DNA from 3 places in the Acidovorax sp. GW823-FHT05D11 genome. Region 3 is predicted to be linked to each of the others. Evidence: predicted binding sites of a transcription regulator. Region 3 holds the regulator's gene; each other region holds the start of a gene.
What was found. Region 3 encodes sigma-54, which starts transcription at its own class of promoters, with help from an activator protein. Its sites were predicted from a motif close to TGGCANGNAANCTGCTTT; they were not measured.
Positions count from the first base shown of each region.

Region 1: AC3RCE_RS07890 (CmpA/NrtA family ABC transporter substrate-binding protein) is a predicted target of sigma-54. The motif match lies at 3,477-3,494, and genes of this name have one in related genera.
Region 2: AC3RCE_RS01515 (TorF family putative porin) is a predicted target of sigma-54. The motif match lies at 2,694-2,711, and genes of this name have one in related genera.

Region 1 is NZ_CM179502.1:1,736,165-1,741,309, forward strand. Features, by position in the region: gene AC3RCE_RS07880 (ABC transporter ATP-binding protein) at 124-936, opposite strand; gene ntrB (nitrate ABC transporter permease) at 1,041-2,009, opposite strand; gene AC3RCE_RS07890 (CmpA/NrtA family ABC transporter substrate-binding protein) at 2,046-3,290, opposite strand; gene AC3RCE_RS07895 (ANTAR domain-containing response regulator) at 3,882-4,508, opposite strand; gene AC3RCE_RS07900 (branched-chain amino acid ABC transporter substrate-binding protein) at 4,716-5,145, shown strand, end outside.
Region 2 is NZ_CM179502.1:329,077-334,221, forward strand. Features, by position in the region: gene AC3RCE_RS01500 (acyl CoA:acetate/3-ketoacid CoA transferase) at 1-304, shown strand, start outside; gene AC3RCE_RS01505 (MarR family winged helix-turn-helix transcriptional regulator) at 329-829, opposite strand; gene AC3RCE_RS01510 (YifB family Mg chelatase-like AAA ATPase) at 985-2,529, opposite strand; gene AC3RCE_RS01515 (TorF family putative porin) at 2,748-3,479, shown strand; gene glnK (P-II family nitrogen regulator) at 3,527-3,865, shown strand; gene amt (ammonium transporter) at 3,902-5,145, shown strand, end outside.
Region 3 is NZ_CM179502.1:5,152,472-5,157,616, reverse strand. Features, by position in the region: gene AC3RCE_RS23785 (thiol:disulfide interchange protein DsbA/DsbL) at 1-184, shown strand, start outside; gene lptA (lipopolysaccharide transport periplasmic protein LptA) at 395-1,051, shown strand; gene lptB (LPS export ABC transporter ATP-binding protein) at 1,048-1,833, shown strand; gene AC3RCE_RS23770 (RNA polymerase factor sigma-54) at 2,006-3,595, shown strand; gene AC3RCE_RS23765 (acyl-CoA thioesterase) at 3,687-4,169, shown strand; gene AC3RCE_RS23760 (THUMP domain-containing class I SAM-dependent RNA methyltransferase) at 4,166-5,145, shown strand, end outside.

The DNA of each region.
Region 1 (5,145 bases), 2.2 Mb from region 3:
GCCAGGCCCGTCTTCCACAGGAAGCGAATGCGGCCTGCGGATGGGGCCGCATTGTGCCGTATTGGCCCAAGCCAAGGCCGCTTCCCGATGCCCGCCGGGGAAAAGCCCCGGAGGCTCTGGCAGTCAGGCCGCCTTCTCCACATGCGCCTGCCGCGTGTACAGAAAGTCGATCACCGCCTTGCGGCACTGCACGTAGCGCGGGTCCTCGGCCAGCTCCACGCGGCGGCGGGGGCGGGGCAGGTCGACGGCCAGCACCTCGCCAATGGTGGCGGCGGGGCCGTTGGTCATCATCACGATCTTGTCGGACAGCAGCACGGCCTCGTCCACGTCGTGGGTGACCATGACCACGGTGCTTTGCGTGCGCGCCACGATCTCCAGCAGCTCGTCCTGCAGCTTGGCGCGGGTCAGGGCATCGAGCGCGCCGAAGGGCTCGTCCATCAACAGCACCTGGGGTTCCATGCCCAGCGCACGGGCGATGCCCACGCGCTGCTTCATGCCGCCCGAGATCTCGCCGGGGCGCTTTTGCCCGGCGTGCGTGAGGCCCACCAGCGCCAGCGCCGCATCGGTGCGGGCCCTGAGCTGGGCCTTCGTTTCCTTGCCGCCAAACACGCGTTCCACGGCGAGGTAGATGTTGTCAAAGCAGGTGAGCCAGGGCAGCAGCGAGTGGTTCTGGAACACCACAGCGCGCTCCGGCCCCGGGCCCCTGATCTCCTTGTTGGCGCACAGCAGTGCGCCGTTGGTGGGCGTGGTCAGCCCCGCGATCAGGTTCAGCAGCGTGGACTTGCCGCAGCCCGAGTGGCCGATCAGCGCGACGAACTCGCCCTTGGCGATGGTGAGGTTGATGTCGCGCAGCGCCGGGAACAGGCCCTTGGCGGTCTTGAAGGTCTGCTCCACGCCATGGACTTCGATGAACTTGGTGGTGAGAGAGGTGTGCATGAGGAACTCCGGGTTGTTTCGAGGACCGCCGCGGCACCGGCTTGGCCGGGCCACTGGGGGGCACCTGAGGGGATGACGCGCCGCAGGCGCGGCTCAGGGGTGGGTCAGGTTTTGACCTCTTCGAAGGTGAACGCAGTGGCCAGCTTGATGAGCGCGAACTCCAGCACCAGCCCGACGATGCCGATCACGAAGATCGCGATGATGATGTTCTTGACGTTGAGGTTGTTCCACTCGTCCCACACCCAGAAGCCGATGCCCACGCCGCCGGTCAGCATCTCGGCGGCCACGATCACGAGCCACGCGGTGCCCACGGCCAGGCGCACGCCGGTCAGCATGTAGGGCAGCACGGCGGGGAACAGGATCTTGGTGGCGATCTTCCACTCCGACAGGTTGAGCACGCGGGCCACGTTCATGTAGTCCTGCGGCACACGCTGCACGCCCACGGCGGTGTTGATGATCATGGGCCAGATGGAGCAGATGAAGATCGTCCAGATGGCGGCCGGGTTGGCACCCTTGAACACCAGGAGGCCGATCGGTAGCCAGGCCAATGGAGACACCGGGCGCAGCAGGCTGATGAGCGGGTTGAACATGCGCGACAGGAAGTTGAAGCGCCCGATCACGAAGCCCGCTGGAATGCCCACCAGCGCCGCCATGCCAAAGCCCACGGCCACGCGTTCGAGCGACATCAGCACGTTCCAGCCCACGCCCTGGTCGTTGGGACCGTTGCGGTAGAACGGGTTGCTGAAGATTTCCAGCGCCTGCTTCCAGGTTTCCACCGGGCCGGGAATGCTGTTGCCCGTGGTGGCTGACACCACGGCCCACAGACCCACCAGCAAGCCCAGGCCACACAGCGGCGGCAGCACCGCCATCCAGAAGCCGCGCGACAGCGCCGCCCAGTCGCGACCGGCGGGGGCTGCAGATGCCGTGGGCGCAGGGCTTGCCGCCATTGCCGTTTTTGACTGTTTTTGGCTTCTGGCGCTTGCGGGCGAAGCGCTGCTAGCTACATTATTCATAGCGTTCTGTGCAACCACGGGGGCTGCATCCAGCGGGGAGTGAAAGACGGCACTGACCATGGTGTTCTCCTGTGCAGGGTGGACGGGGCAGGGCGCTTACGCCTTGATCTTGAAGCTGTCGGCGTACTTGGCGGGGTCCTTGCCGTCCCACACCACGCCGTCCATGAACTTGCTCGTACGCATTTCGCTCTTGGGCAGCGGCGTCTTGGAAGCGGCGGCCGCCTGCTTGTAGACGTCGATGCGGTTCACGGCCTTGGCCACGTTCAGGTAGTCGGGGTGGTCCTTGACCAGGCCCCAGCGCTTGTGCTGCGTGAGGAACCACATGCCGTCCGTGAGGTAGGGGAAGTTCACCGTGCCCTCGTTGAAGAACTTCATGTGGTTGGGGTCGTCCCAGGTCTTGCCCATGCCGTCCTGGTAGCGGCCCAGGATGCGCTGGTTGATGGCATCGACGCCCGTGTTCACGTAGGCCTTGCCGGCAATGGTCTCGGCCATCTTGTTCTTGTTGGCCAGGCCTTCGTCGATCCACTTGCTGGCCTCCAGGATGGCGGCCGTCACGGCACGGGCCGTGTTGGGGTACTTCTGCACGAATTCGGACGTGGTGCCCAGCACCTTCTCGGGGTGGTCCTTCCAGATGTCCTGCGTGGTCGTGGCCGTCACGCCGATGCCGTCCATGATGGCGCGGTGGTTCCAGGGCTCGCCCACGCAGAAGCCGTCCATGTTGCCCACGCGCATGTTGGCCACCATCTGTGGCGGGGGCACGGTGATGACCTTGGCATCCTTCATCGGGTTGATGCCGTTGGCCGCCAGCCAGTAGTACAGCCACATGGCGTGCGTGCCGGTGGGGAAGGTCTGTGCGAAGGTGTACTCGCGCTTCTCGCTGGCCATCAGCTTGGCCAGGCCCGCGCCATTGACGGCGCCCTTGTCGGCGAGCTTCTTGGACAGCGTGATGGCCTGCCCGTTGTGGTTCAGGTTCATCAGCACGGCCATGTCCTTCTTGGGCCCGGCCAGGCCCAGGTGCACGCCGTAGACCAGGCCGTACAGCACGTGGGCGAAGTCGAGTTCGCCGTTGACCAGCTTGTCGCGCACACCGGCCCAGGAGGCTTCCTTGGTGGGGATGATGGTCACGCCGTACTTCTTGTCGATGCCGAGCACCGAGGCCATCACCACGCTGGCGCAGTCGGTCAGCGGGATGAAGCCGATCTTGACTTCCTTCTTCTCCGGCGCGTCCGAGCCCTGGGCGTGCACCAGCGCACGCAGCGCGGGGCTGACGCCGACGGCGCCCACGGTGGCGGCCTGCAGCACGGTGCGGCGGTTGAGGCTGGTTTTGAGCAGATCGGTCATGGGGCACTTCCTCATAGCGTTGAAAACAAAAAAGGCGTCCTCCCGAGCAGCCTGCATACATGCAGCACCGGTCGGTGAGGGACGCCTCTGTCCATGGCGATACCCGATGAAGGGTTCGCCCAGCACCGGCCCGCCTTTGGGCCCGTGCTGTGTGGGGGTGAGACCGCCATTGGTCTCGCAGGGGTTAATGCAAGTGGCGTGCCAGGCCTTGCCGCACGGGCTCCGCATCAGTTCGGCGCATGGTTTGCTATTGAATTAATAGCTGCTTGCGCAAATGGATCAAGCGCTGGGGGGCTTTTTGACCTGCAAACGCGCGGAGGTGGTGCGCGCGGTGAATGCCGCACTGCCTTTGTGCGGCGCACCATCCGGGAGAAGCCGGTGGACCTGGGCGTAGCCCAGGCCGGGGATGCCGGGCAAGGACCGCTGCGCAGCGAGGGGATCGTCCCCTTTCCCGAGCCGGGCAGCGATTCGAGAGGAGGGGCCAAGGGCCGCGGCTCCAAGACTGCCTGCGCAGTCTGGACGGTCCCCGAGAGCGGGCGGCCTCTGGCGGCTGCACCGATGCGCGCAGCGCCTCAGGAGGATGTCACCTGCTTACCCGAGCAGGTCCATCACGTCGAGCATGCGCTGGGCCACATCCACGAGCTTGAGGCCCTTGTCCATGGCGGTCTTGCGCAGTTTCTCGTACGCGGCCTGCTCGGTCAGGCCCTGGCGCTGCATGAGCAGGCCCTTGGCGCGGTCGATGGTCTTGCGGTCCTTGAGCTCGGTCTTGGCATCGGCGAGCTCGGCGCGCAGCGCCTGCTCGTGCTGGAAGCGCGCCATCGCCACGTCCAGGATGGGGCGGATGCGCTGGGGCGCGAGGCCGGCCACGATGTAGGCCGACACGCCCGCGGCCACCGCGTCCTTGACGTGCGAGGTGTCCTCGTCGTTGGTGAACATCACGATGGGGCGGCGTTCGTCGCGCGTGGCCACCACCACGTGTTCCAGCGCGTCGCGGGCCTCGCTCTCGGCGTCCACGATGATCAGGTCGGGCTGCAGCTGGGCGATCCGCTCGCTCAGGAATACATCCGCGGGCAGCGTGGCGATCAGGTTGAAATTGTTCTCCAGCAGCCCGATGCGCAGCGCCCGCGAACGCTCCGCCTGCAGCACGGCGTGTTCGTCGTCGGGGTCGGCAATGGCCAGGTCCGGGGCCACCACCACGATGCGCAGAGACTCGTTCATACCCCGGAGCATAAGCAATTTTTACGCCACAAATTGGTGCGCCGAAGCGGTGCGCCCCGGGCAGGTGCCGGGTTCCGGCAAGGGCCTTGCCTTGCAGGGTCTGAAACTTGCTAATAGTTTGCCGATTGGCAGGGCATACCCGATAGCGCCTTTCCTCCGTCGTCGCATATACATCTGGTCACATTGACATATTGATGAGGATTCCGCATGAACAAGCATATTGACCGGCGCCGTTTCGCCGCCGGGCTGGCCTTGACCACCGCCGCGTCCATGGCGCTGCTGCTCCTGTCCGGGTGCGGCAAGGTGCCCGACACCATCAAGATCGGCGTGGCGCAGCCCTTGAGCGGCCCCCTGGGCGCCCTCGGGCAGGACTTGCTCAATGGCGTGAACCTGGCCGTGGCCGAACTGAACAAGGGCGGCTACACCGTGGACGGCAAGCGGGTGACGCTGGAGGTGGTGGCGGTGGACGACAAGGCCGACGCGGCCACCGGCAAGACGGTGGCCCAGCAGCTGGTGGATGCCGGCGTGGTGGCCGTCATCGGGCACCTGAATTCGGGCGTGAGCATCGAGACCGCGCCCATCTACGCGGCCAAGGACATCGCGCAGATCGCCATCTCCACCAACCCCAAGTTCACGC
Region 2 (5,145 bases), 760 kb from region 3:
CAAGGAAGGCCGCTCGCGCAAGTTCATCGAGAAGGTCGAGCAGATCACCTTCAACGGCCTGGACGCTGCGCAGCGCGAGCAAAACGTGCTGTTCGTCACCGAGCGCGCCGTGTTCCTCCTGACCACAGAGGGGTTGGAGCTGACCGAGATCGCGCCCGGCATCGACCTGGAACGCGACGTGCTGGCGCACATGGGGTTCAAGCCCCTGATGCGCGATGTGAAGATGATGGACCCGGGCCTGTTCCGTGCCCAGTGGGGCGGGCTGGCGCAGGCAATGGCCGCCAAGGCCGGGTCTGCCGACTGATACGCAGCAACCCTGCGCGGGCTCTCAGGAGGCGGGGTCCGGCGAATAGACCTTCTGCAGCAACCGGATCAGCGTCTTGCGCTCGGCGGCGGTCAGGCCCGCCGTGGCGTCCACTTCCAGCTGGGCGGCGGTCTCCTCGGCCTGCGCGGTCAGCTCCACCCCCGCGGGCGTGAGGTGCACGCCCATGGCGCGCCCGTCGCTGGGGTGCGGGCGGCGCTCGATCAGCCCGCGCCGCTCCAGCGCGGCGATCAGCCCCACCAGGTTGGGCGGCAGCACATTGAGCGTGGCGCACAGCTGGCGCGAGGTGATGCCCGGGTTGTGGGCCACCAGCGACAGCACGGAAAACTCCACCACCTTCAGGCGGTACACCGCCATGCGCTCCATGAACACCTCGATGACCGCCAGCGACGCACGGCGCGCGTTGTAGCCCACCAGCGTGCGCAGGAAGCTGGTGTCCACGGCCTCCGGCGTGGAGAGCGCGGTGGCGGGGGGCGGTGGGTTTTTGAAGGGGCGGGCGCTGGACATGGGGCGATGGGTGCCGGAGCAAGGTCGGGTTTGGCGACGCATCGGGCAAGACCACTTTCTGACTCCCTTTCGCCGCTGCCGCTTATTTTATATACATCTTTTGCTATTAAAAATATAGCTATATCGCGAAATCGAAAAACGCGGCTCCACCCGCCTCAAGCGGGGCTGCGCAGCACGCGGCGGTATTGCACGGCCTCGGCCACATGGATGACCTCGGTGGTGGGCGAGCCCGCCAGGTCGGCGATGGTGCGCGCCACCTTCAGCGCACGGTGCGTGCTGCGGGCCGACCATCCCAGCCGCGCGGCGGCGGTGTTCAGGAATCTGGCGGCCGCATCGTCCAGCCGCAGGTGCGTGTCGATCTCCTGGCCCTGCAACGCCTGGTTGGCCTTGCCCTGCCGCGCCAGCGCCAGGGCGCGGGCATGTTCCACCCGCCCGCGGATGGCGGCGGTGGGCTCGCCCGCGGGGGCCTGCACCAGTTGCTCGGCGGGGAGGGCGGGCACCTCCACATGCAGGTCGATGCGGTCCAGCAGCGGGCCGCTGAGCTTGCCCTGGTAGCGGTTGATCTGGTCGGGCGTGCAGCGGCACGCGCGTTGCGTGGACCCGAGAAAGCCGCACGGGCAGGGGTTCATCGCCGCGATCATCTGAAAGCGCGCGGGGAAGTCCGCGCGCTGCGCGGCCCGCGAGATGGTGATGTGGCCCGTCTCCAGCGGCTCGCGCAGCGCCTCGAGGGCGGCACGGGGAAATTCCGGCAGCTCGTCGAGGAAGAGGACGCCGTGGTGGGCCAGCGAGATTTCGCCCGGCCGGGGCGGCGATCCACCTCCGACAAGGGCCACCGCGCTGGCCGTATGGTGGGGCGTGCCCGTGGGCCGCTGCCCCCACAGTTCGGGGCGGAACCGCCCGGCCAGGCTGGCGATCGCTGCGCTCTCCAGCGCCTCGTCCACCGTCATGGCCGGCAGCAGCCCGGCAAAGCGCAGGGCCAGCATGGACTTGCCCGAGCCCGGCGGGCCGGCCATCAGGACACTGTGGGCTCCGGCGGCCGCGATCTCCAGCGCGCGCTTGGCCGTGGCCTGGCCTTTCACGTCGGCCATGTCCAGGGAGGCGGCTGCGGCCGCCATCGGCGTGGCTTGCAGGCGGGTCCAGCCATCGTTGTCCACGGAGGCATCGCCCGCCGCGGCGTTGCCCGGTGGCAGGAAGGCGCGCACCACGTCCAGCAGGTGCCGGGCGCGCACCACCTGCGCGGCGGGCACGAGGGCGGCCTCTTCGGCGCTGCCGGGCGGCAGCACCAGCACGGCGCTGATCTGCTGCGTCTGCAGCGCGAGGCTCGTGGCCAGCGCGCCGCGCACCGGCCGCAGTTCGCCCGACAGCGACAGCTCGCCCGCGAATTCGTGCCCCGGCAGGCGGGCGCCGTCCAGCTGCCCGCTGGCCGCCAGGATGCCCAGCGCGATCGGCAGGTCGAACCGGCCGGAATCCTTGGGCAGGTCGGCGGGGGCGAGGTTGACGGTGATCCGCTTGTTGTGGGGGAACTCCAGCCCCGCGTTCTGCAGTGCCGACCGCACGCGCTCGCGCGCTTCCTTCACTTCCACTTCGGCAAGGCCCACCAGGGTGAAGCTGGGCAGGCCGTTGGCCAGGTGCACTTCGACAGTGACGGACGGCGCCTGCAGCCCCAGAAGGGCGCGGCTTTGCACCAAAGCAAGACTCATGAAGCGATTCCTCCCCAGATGGGTGCGTTTTATGGCGTTCCCGCGCGGGCCCTTGGCGCCATGCACCAATAGCGTGCGTATGGCCGTGGCACGGTGCTGATGCTCACTGTACCGGGGATCGTTGTAACGCGAAGCAACGGCGCGCGCGGATGTATTCCGCCGCGTGGCACGGTCCGTGCTTAAAGCGCTCGTCCCTACTTTGTCCAACCGGAGGAAACATGACCCGCGCCATCATCAAGACCCTGGGCGTTGCCCTTGCAGCATCCCTTCCCCTGCTGGCCAGCGCCCAGCTCACCGGCAACGTCAGCCTGACCACCAACTACAAGTTCCGTGGCCAGGACCAGGACGCCTCCAAGGCCAAGGCCCTCAAGCCCGCGCTGCAAGGCGGTTTTGACTATGCCTTCGGCGAATCCGGCTGGTACGTGGGTAACTGGAATTCCAGCGTGGACTGGCTGGCCAACAACTCGCTCGAAGCCGACCTGTACGGCGGCTACAAGTTCAAGGCCGGCGGCGCCGACCTGGACCTGGGCGCGCTGACCTACATCTACCCCGGCAATGCCAACGGCAACACCACCGAGCTGTATGGCGCGGCCACCATGGGCCCCTTCACCGCCAAGTATTCGCACACCATCTCCAAGGACTACTTCGGCTGGGCCGGCGCCAAGTCCGGCTCCGGCCTGAAGGGCCGCAACACCGGCTACATGAACCTGGCGTTCGCCCAGGAAGTGGCTCCCAGCGTCACCCTGAAGGCCTCGGTGGGCTTCACCCGCTTCGCCAGCGACATCAAGGACCTGGGCGTGCCCAACTACATGGACTACAGCGTGGGCGGCGCGTATGACTTCGGCAGCGGCCTGTCGCTGGGCGCCGCCGTGGTGGGCGCCAACAAGAAGGCCTTCTTCGGCCACGTCAACAAGTCGCGCGTGATCGTCACGCTCACCAAAACCCTGTAAGCAAGTCTCGATGGGCGCCGGGTGCGCCCATCGTCGGAGGAACCAAAATGAAAATGGTGACAGCCATCATCAAGCCCTTCAAGCTCGACGAGGTGCGTGAAGCACTCTCGGACATCGGCGTGCAAGGCATCACGGTGACCGAGGTCAAGGGCTTCGGCCGCCAGAAGGGCCACACCGAGCTGTACCGCGGCGCGGAGTACGTGGTCGACTTCCTGCCCAAGGTCAAGATCGAAGCCGCCGTGGCGGATGACCTGGTGGACCGCGTGATCGAGTCCATCGAAAGCGCCGCGCGCACCGGCAAGATCGGCGACGGCAAGATCTTCGTGACCCACCTGGAGCAGGTGGTGCGCATCCGCACTGGCGAAACCGGCAAGGAAGCCCTGTAAGGGCCCGGCCGCATCACACCCAAGAAGAGAAACGCCATGAAAAAACTGCTTGCTTCCTTCATTCTGGGGCTGGGCCTGCTGACCATGGGCAACCTGTCCCTGGCCCAGGCGCCCGCCGCCTCCGAGCCGGCCGCCGCCGCGCCCGCTGCGGCGGCCGCTCCCGCCGCTGAAGCCCCTGCGGCTGCCCCTGCTCCCGCGGCCGCCGCTGCACCGGCCGCCGCCGCCGAAGCCCCCGCTCCGGTCCCCAACAAGGGCGACACCGCCTGGATGATGACCTCCACCATCCTCGTGATCCTGATGGTCCTGCCCGGCCTGGCGCTGTTCTACGGCGGCCTGGTGCGCAGCAAGAACATGCTGTCCGTGCTGATGCAGGTGATGGTCACGTTCTCGCTGATCGTGGTGCTGTGGTTCATCTACGGCTACAGCCTGGCCTTCACCGAGGGCGGCGCCTTCATCGGCGGCTTCGACCGGCTGTTCATGAAGGGCATCTGGGACAACGCCGCCGGCACGTTCGCCAACGCCGCCACCTTCAGCAAGGGTGTCGTGATTCCGGAAGTGGTGTTCGCCGCCTTCCAGGCCACGTTCGCCGGCATCACCTGCGCCCTGATCGTCGGTGCGTTCGCAGAGCGCATCAAGTTCAGCGCCGTCATGATGTTCATGGTGCTGTGGTTCACCTTCAGCTACCTGCCGATCGCCCACATGGTGTGGTTCTGGATGGGCCCTGACGCATACGCCTCCAAGGAAGTGGCCGACGCCATGACCGGCAAGGCCGGCCAGATCTGGCAGTGGGGCGCGCTGGACTTCGCCGGCGGTACCGTGGTGCACATCAACGCCGCCGTGGCGGGCCTGGTGGGCGCGTTCATGGTGGGCAAGCGCATCGGCTACGGCAAGGAAGCCATGGCGCCTCACAGCCTGACGCTGACCATGGTCGGTGCCTCGCTGCTGTGGGTGGGCTGGTTCGGCTTCAACGCCGGCTCCGCCCTGGAAGCCAACGGCTTTGCCGCCCTGGCCTTCATCAACACGCTGGTGGCCACCGCCGCCGCCGTGCTGGCATGGTCCATCGGTGAAGCGCTGATGCGCGGCAAGGCGTCGATGCTGGGTGCCGCGTCGGGTGCCGTGGCCGGCCTCGTGGCCATCACGCCCGCTGCCGGCAACGTCGGCATCGGCGGTGCGCTGGTGATCGGCCTCGTGGGCGGCTTCGCCTGCCTGTGGGGTGTGAACGGCCTCAAGAAGCTGCTGGGCGCGGACGACTCGCTCGACGTGTTCGGCGTGCACGGCAT
Region 3 (5,145 bases):
CGGCTCCTTCACCGTGTCCAACCAGGTGCGCCGTGCGTCGCAGTTGCAGGACGCGTATGGCGTGGAAGGCGTGCCTTCCATGGGCGTGGCCGGCAAGTACTACACCGATGGCACCATGGCCGGCAACATGCAGAACGTGCTGCAGGTGGTGGAGCATCTGGCCGCCACGGCGAAAAAGGGGTGACGCCTCCTTGAAGGAAGCGTGGCCCTCGTGAGCCGCCTTCCTGCCAAGGGGAACGCACCCGGCGGCCCGGCAGCGCCGGCTCCACGGGTGCAGGCGTCGGCTTCCAAGCGCCGACGGCCTCGGATGTCCCAAGAAGAAGCCCGCGGATGCGGGCTTTTTTCATGGCGCGCGCCGTGGGGTGGCTACAATGACCTGCAAGATTCGTGCCCTATGAACTACCGCATCCTCCCCCACCTCCTGCTTGTCGCCCTGGCCTGCCATCTGGGCGCGGCGCACGCCGAAAAGGCCGACCGCGCCAAGCCCATGAACATCGAGGCCGACGCCTTGCGACACGATGAGCTCAAGCAGACCAGCGTGTTCTCGGGCCGCGTGGTCATGACCAAGGGCTCTATCGTGCTGCGCGGCGCGCGGCTGGACGTGCGCCAGGACGCCGACGGCTACCAGTACGGCGTGGTCACGGCCGAGGCGGGCAAGCGGGCCTTCTTCCGCCAGAAGCGCGATACCGTGGCCGGCGCGCCGGACGAGTTCATCGAAGGCGAGAGCGAAGTCATCGAGTACGACGGCAAGGCCGACAACGTGCGCTTCATCACCCGCGCCGAACTGCGCCGCTACCGCGGGGCGGTCCTCAGCGACGAGATCACCGGCGCCGTGATCGTCTACAACAACCTCACCGATGTGTTCACCGTGGACGGCAAGCGCACCCCCGCGACCAATGCGGCGGGCGATGCGCCCGCGCCCGGCAGCCGGGTGCGCGCGGTGCTCGCGCCCAAGGACCCGCCCGCCGGTACCGCCGCGCCGGAGGCCGCGCCCCCGGCATCGGCGCCGGTGCTGCGCCCCAGCAACAGCCTTGGCGGCGGCTCCAAGTGAGCGCGCAGCCCGTCAGCTCCGGTCCTGACGCCCAGGCGGGCAGCCGCCTGGAGGTGCAGCACCTGGCCAAGTCGTATGGCAGCCGCAAGGTCGTCAAGGATGTGTCGCTGGTCGTGCAAAAGGGCGAGGTCGTGGGCCTGCTGGGGCCCAACGGCGCGGGCAAGACCACCTCGTTCTACATGATCGTGGGCCTGGTGCGCAGCGACGCGGGCGACATCCGCATCGACGGCCATTCGGTGGCCCACATGCCCATCCACCGCCGCTCGCGGCTGGGGCTGTCCTACCTGCCGCAGGAAGCCTCCATCTTCCGCAAGCTCACGGTCGAAGAGAACGTGCGCGCGGTGCTGGAGCTGCAGCGCGCGGACGACGACGGCAAGCCGCTGTCGCGCGAGGCCATCGAAGAGCGTCTCACGGCCTTGCTCCAGGAGCTGCGCGTGGACCACCTGCGGGCCTCGCCCGCCATGGCCCTGTCGGGCGGCGAGCGCCGCCGCGTCGAGATCGCCCGCGCGCTGGCCACGCAGCCGCGCTTCATCCTGCTGGACGAGCCCTTTGCGGGCATCGACCCCATCGCCGTGATCGAGATCCAGCGCATCATCGGTTTTCTCAAGGCGCGCGGCATCGGCGTGCTCATCACCGACCACAACGTGCGCGAGACGCTGGGCATCTGCGACCACGCCTTCATCATCAGCGATGGCCAGGTGCTGGCCCAGGGCACGCCGTCCGAGATCGTGGACAACGCCGAAGTGCGCCGGGTGTACCTGGGCGAACATTTCCGCATGTAGACATGGCCTCCACGCTTGTCACTTCGTGTACTGCGCTGCCCCCCGAGGGGGCCTTCGCGCCTTGGGGCGGCCCGGCGGCGCGGTACGGTGTCCCCACGCTCCCCGCTGCGCGTGGTTCGCTGCCCCCCGAGGGGGCCTTCGCGCCTTGGGGCGGCCCGGCGGCGCTCAATCAATGAAACCTGGACTCTCGCTGCGCGTCTCGCAGCATCTTGCATTGACCCCCCAGCTTCAGCAGTCCATCCGGCTGCTGCAGTTGTCCACGCTGGAACTCTCGCAGGAAGTCGAGCAGATGCTCGACGAAAACCCGTTCCTCGAACGCAACGTCGACGAGGCGCCGCGCGAGGAGTTTGGCCTGGAAGCCGCCGATACGCCGGCCCAGGCCGACGACTACAGCGCGGATGATGCTATTTTTTCAGGAGCTACCAGCGCAAGCAGTACCAGCGCTGAGGCTCAAAATGATGCTGAAACACCGAGCGCGGGCGCCGACGAGCCCGACTGGAGCGGCGACGGCACGGTGGAGATGGCGCCCAACGACGCCGAGTGGGGCGGCGACGCCCCCGCCCGCAACCGCAACGACGCCGAAGGCGACGAGGCCGACGCCACCGAGCTGGCCCGCACGCACGAATCGCTGACCGCCTTTTTGCACCGACAGGCGCTGGCGCTGCGCCTGTCCGAGATCGACCGCGCCGCGCTGCGCTTCCTGATCGAATCGCTCAACGACGACGGCTACCTGGAGGATCCGCTCGAAGAGCTGGCCATCAGCCTGGCCGGGCCCGACGACCTGGAGCAGATCGAGGAACTGGTGCACCGCTTCACCGTGGCACAGCGGCTGCTGCAGAGCCTGGAGCCCGTGGGCGTGGGCGCGCGCGGCCTGGCCGAGTGCCTGACGCTGCAGCTCAAGGCGCTGGCCGCCGACGAGGACATCGACATCGACCCCGACACCGTGCAGACCGCGCTGCGCGTGTGCCAGCAGCCGCTGGAGATGCTGGCGCGGCGCGACGTGCGCCGCCTCACGCAGGCCTGCGGCGACAGCGAGGAGCGCACCCGCGCCGCCATGGCGCTGATCGCCCGGCTGGAGCCGCGCCCGGGGCGCCGCTTCGCCGACGTGGAGCGCAACATCATCATCCCCGACGTGATCGTGCGCAAGGCCGGGCGCGCCAATGGCCGCGACGGGCAGCACAACTTCATCGTGCAGCTCAACCCCGACGTGATGCCGCGCCTGCGCGTGCACGACATCTATGCCGGCGCCCTGCGCGGCCACAAGGGCGGCGAGGGCCACCAGGGCATGCAGCAGCGCCTGCAGGAGGCGCGCTGGTTCATCAAGAACATCCAGCAGCGCTTCGACACCATCCTGCGCGTCTCGCGCGCCATCGTGGAGCGGCAGAAGAACTTCTTCACCCACGGCGAACTCGCCATGCGCCCGCTGGTGCTGCGCGACATCGCCGACGAGCTGGGCCTGCACGAGTCCACCATCAGCCGCGTGACCACGGCCAAGTACATGGCCACGCCCATCGGCACCTACGAGCTCAAGTACTTCTTCGGCTCGGGCCTGGGCACCGAGACCGGCGGCAATGCGTCGAGCACCGCCGTGCGCGCCCTCATCAAGCAGTTCGTGGCCGCCGAGAGTCCGACCAAGCCGCTGTCCGACAGCCAGATCGCCGAGATGCTCAAGGAGCAGGGCATCGAGTGCGCGCGCCGCACCGTCGCCAAGTACCGCGAGGCGCTCAAGATCGCGCCGGCGAATCTGCGCAAGGCCCTGTAGGCGCCGTGCGAGCGTGTGCACGGCGCATGCGCCTGGTGGCCCGTTTTTCCGCTCCGTTGCCGTCTTTCCCTCTCACTTCGCCACCCCGTCCATGGCCCGCATCGTCTTCGACCTTCCCGCGCACTTCGGCTTCGCCACCGAAATGCAGATCTACATCAGCCATGTCAACCAGGGCGGGCACCTGGACAACGCGCAGCTGCTGAGCCTCGTGTCCGAGGCCCGGGTGCGGTTTTTCCAGTCACTCGGCTACCCCGAGGCCGACGTGGGCGGGCTGTCCATCGTGGTCGGAGACATCGTGGCGCAGTACAAGTCCGAGGGCTTCCACGGCGAGACCATGCGCGTGGAGATGGCGCCTGCGGACTTCAACCGCTATGGGTTCGACCTGGTCTTTTGCATGACCGAGAAGACCTCGGGCCGCGAGGTGGCGCGCGGCAAGATCGGCATCGTTTTCATCGGCAAGGCCGGCCGCAAGGTGGCGCCGATCCCGGACTCCATCCGCCAGTTGCTGCTGGCCCGTGCCGGCACGCCGGATTCACACGCACTTTCCGAGCGCGTATCCTCACCATCGTCATGAACCAACTCCAACTTTTTCTCCCCTGCGCCGCCGGTGTGGAGGGCTTCCTGGCCGACGAAGTGCACGGCATCACCGGCCTCACGGGGCAGGACCTGCTGGTGGGCCGGGGCGGCGTGCTGCTGCGCGCCTCGTGGCGCGACGCGCTGCTGCTGAACCTGCACAGCCGCCTGGCCCAGCGCGTGCTGGTGCAGCTGGCGCACCGCCCGTACCGCTCCGAGAACGACCTCTACGCCGCCGCCAGCGACGTGGCCTGGGAAATCTGGTTCACCACGCGCCAGACCTTCAAGGTCGAGGTGACCGCCCAGCACAGCCCGCTGCAGAGCCTCAATTTCGCGGGGCTCAAGGTCAAGGACGCGGTGGCCGACCGCTTTCGCGCCAAGAGCGGCGTGCGCCCCGACGTGAACACGCAGTGGCCCGACGTGCGCATCCACCTGCACCTGACCACCGACGAAGCCACCATCTACATCGACACCTCGGGCGAGCCGCTGTTCAAACGCGGCTGGCGCGAGGACAAGGGCGACGCCCCGCTCAAGGAAACCCTGGCCGCCGCCATGATCGCCGCCAGTGGCTGGGACCCCCACGGCGACAACCCCCAGCCGCTGTACGACCCCTGCTGCGGCAGCGGCACCATCGCCATCGAGGCCGCGCAGATCGCCTGCCGCATCCCGGCGGGCATGCTGCGCCGCTTTGCGTTCGAGAAACTGCTGCCCTACCAGGCCCATGTCTGGTCTGCTATTAAAAATGAAGCTGAAGGTGCAATACAGACAGGCGCTGTGCCTATTTTCGGCAGTGACGTCGCCTTCCGGATGGTGGATTTCGCCGAGCGCAATGCCGAGCGCGCCGGCGTGGCGGGCGCCGTGCAGCTGCGCGGAGGCGATGCGCTGCAGCGCATGCCGCCGTGCGAGCAGCCCGGCGTGATGCTCCTGAACCCCCCGTACGGCGAACGCATCGCCGCGGCCGGTGCCGCGGGCCGCAA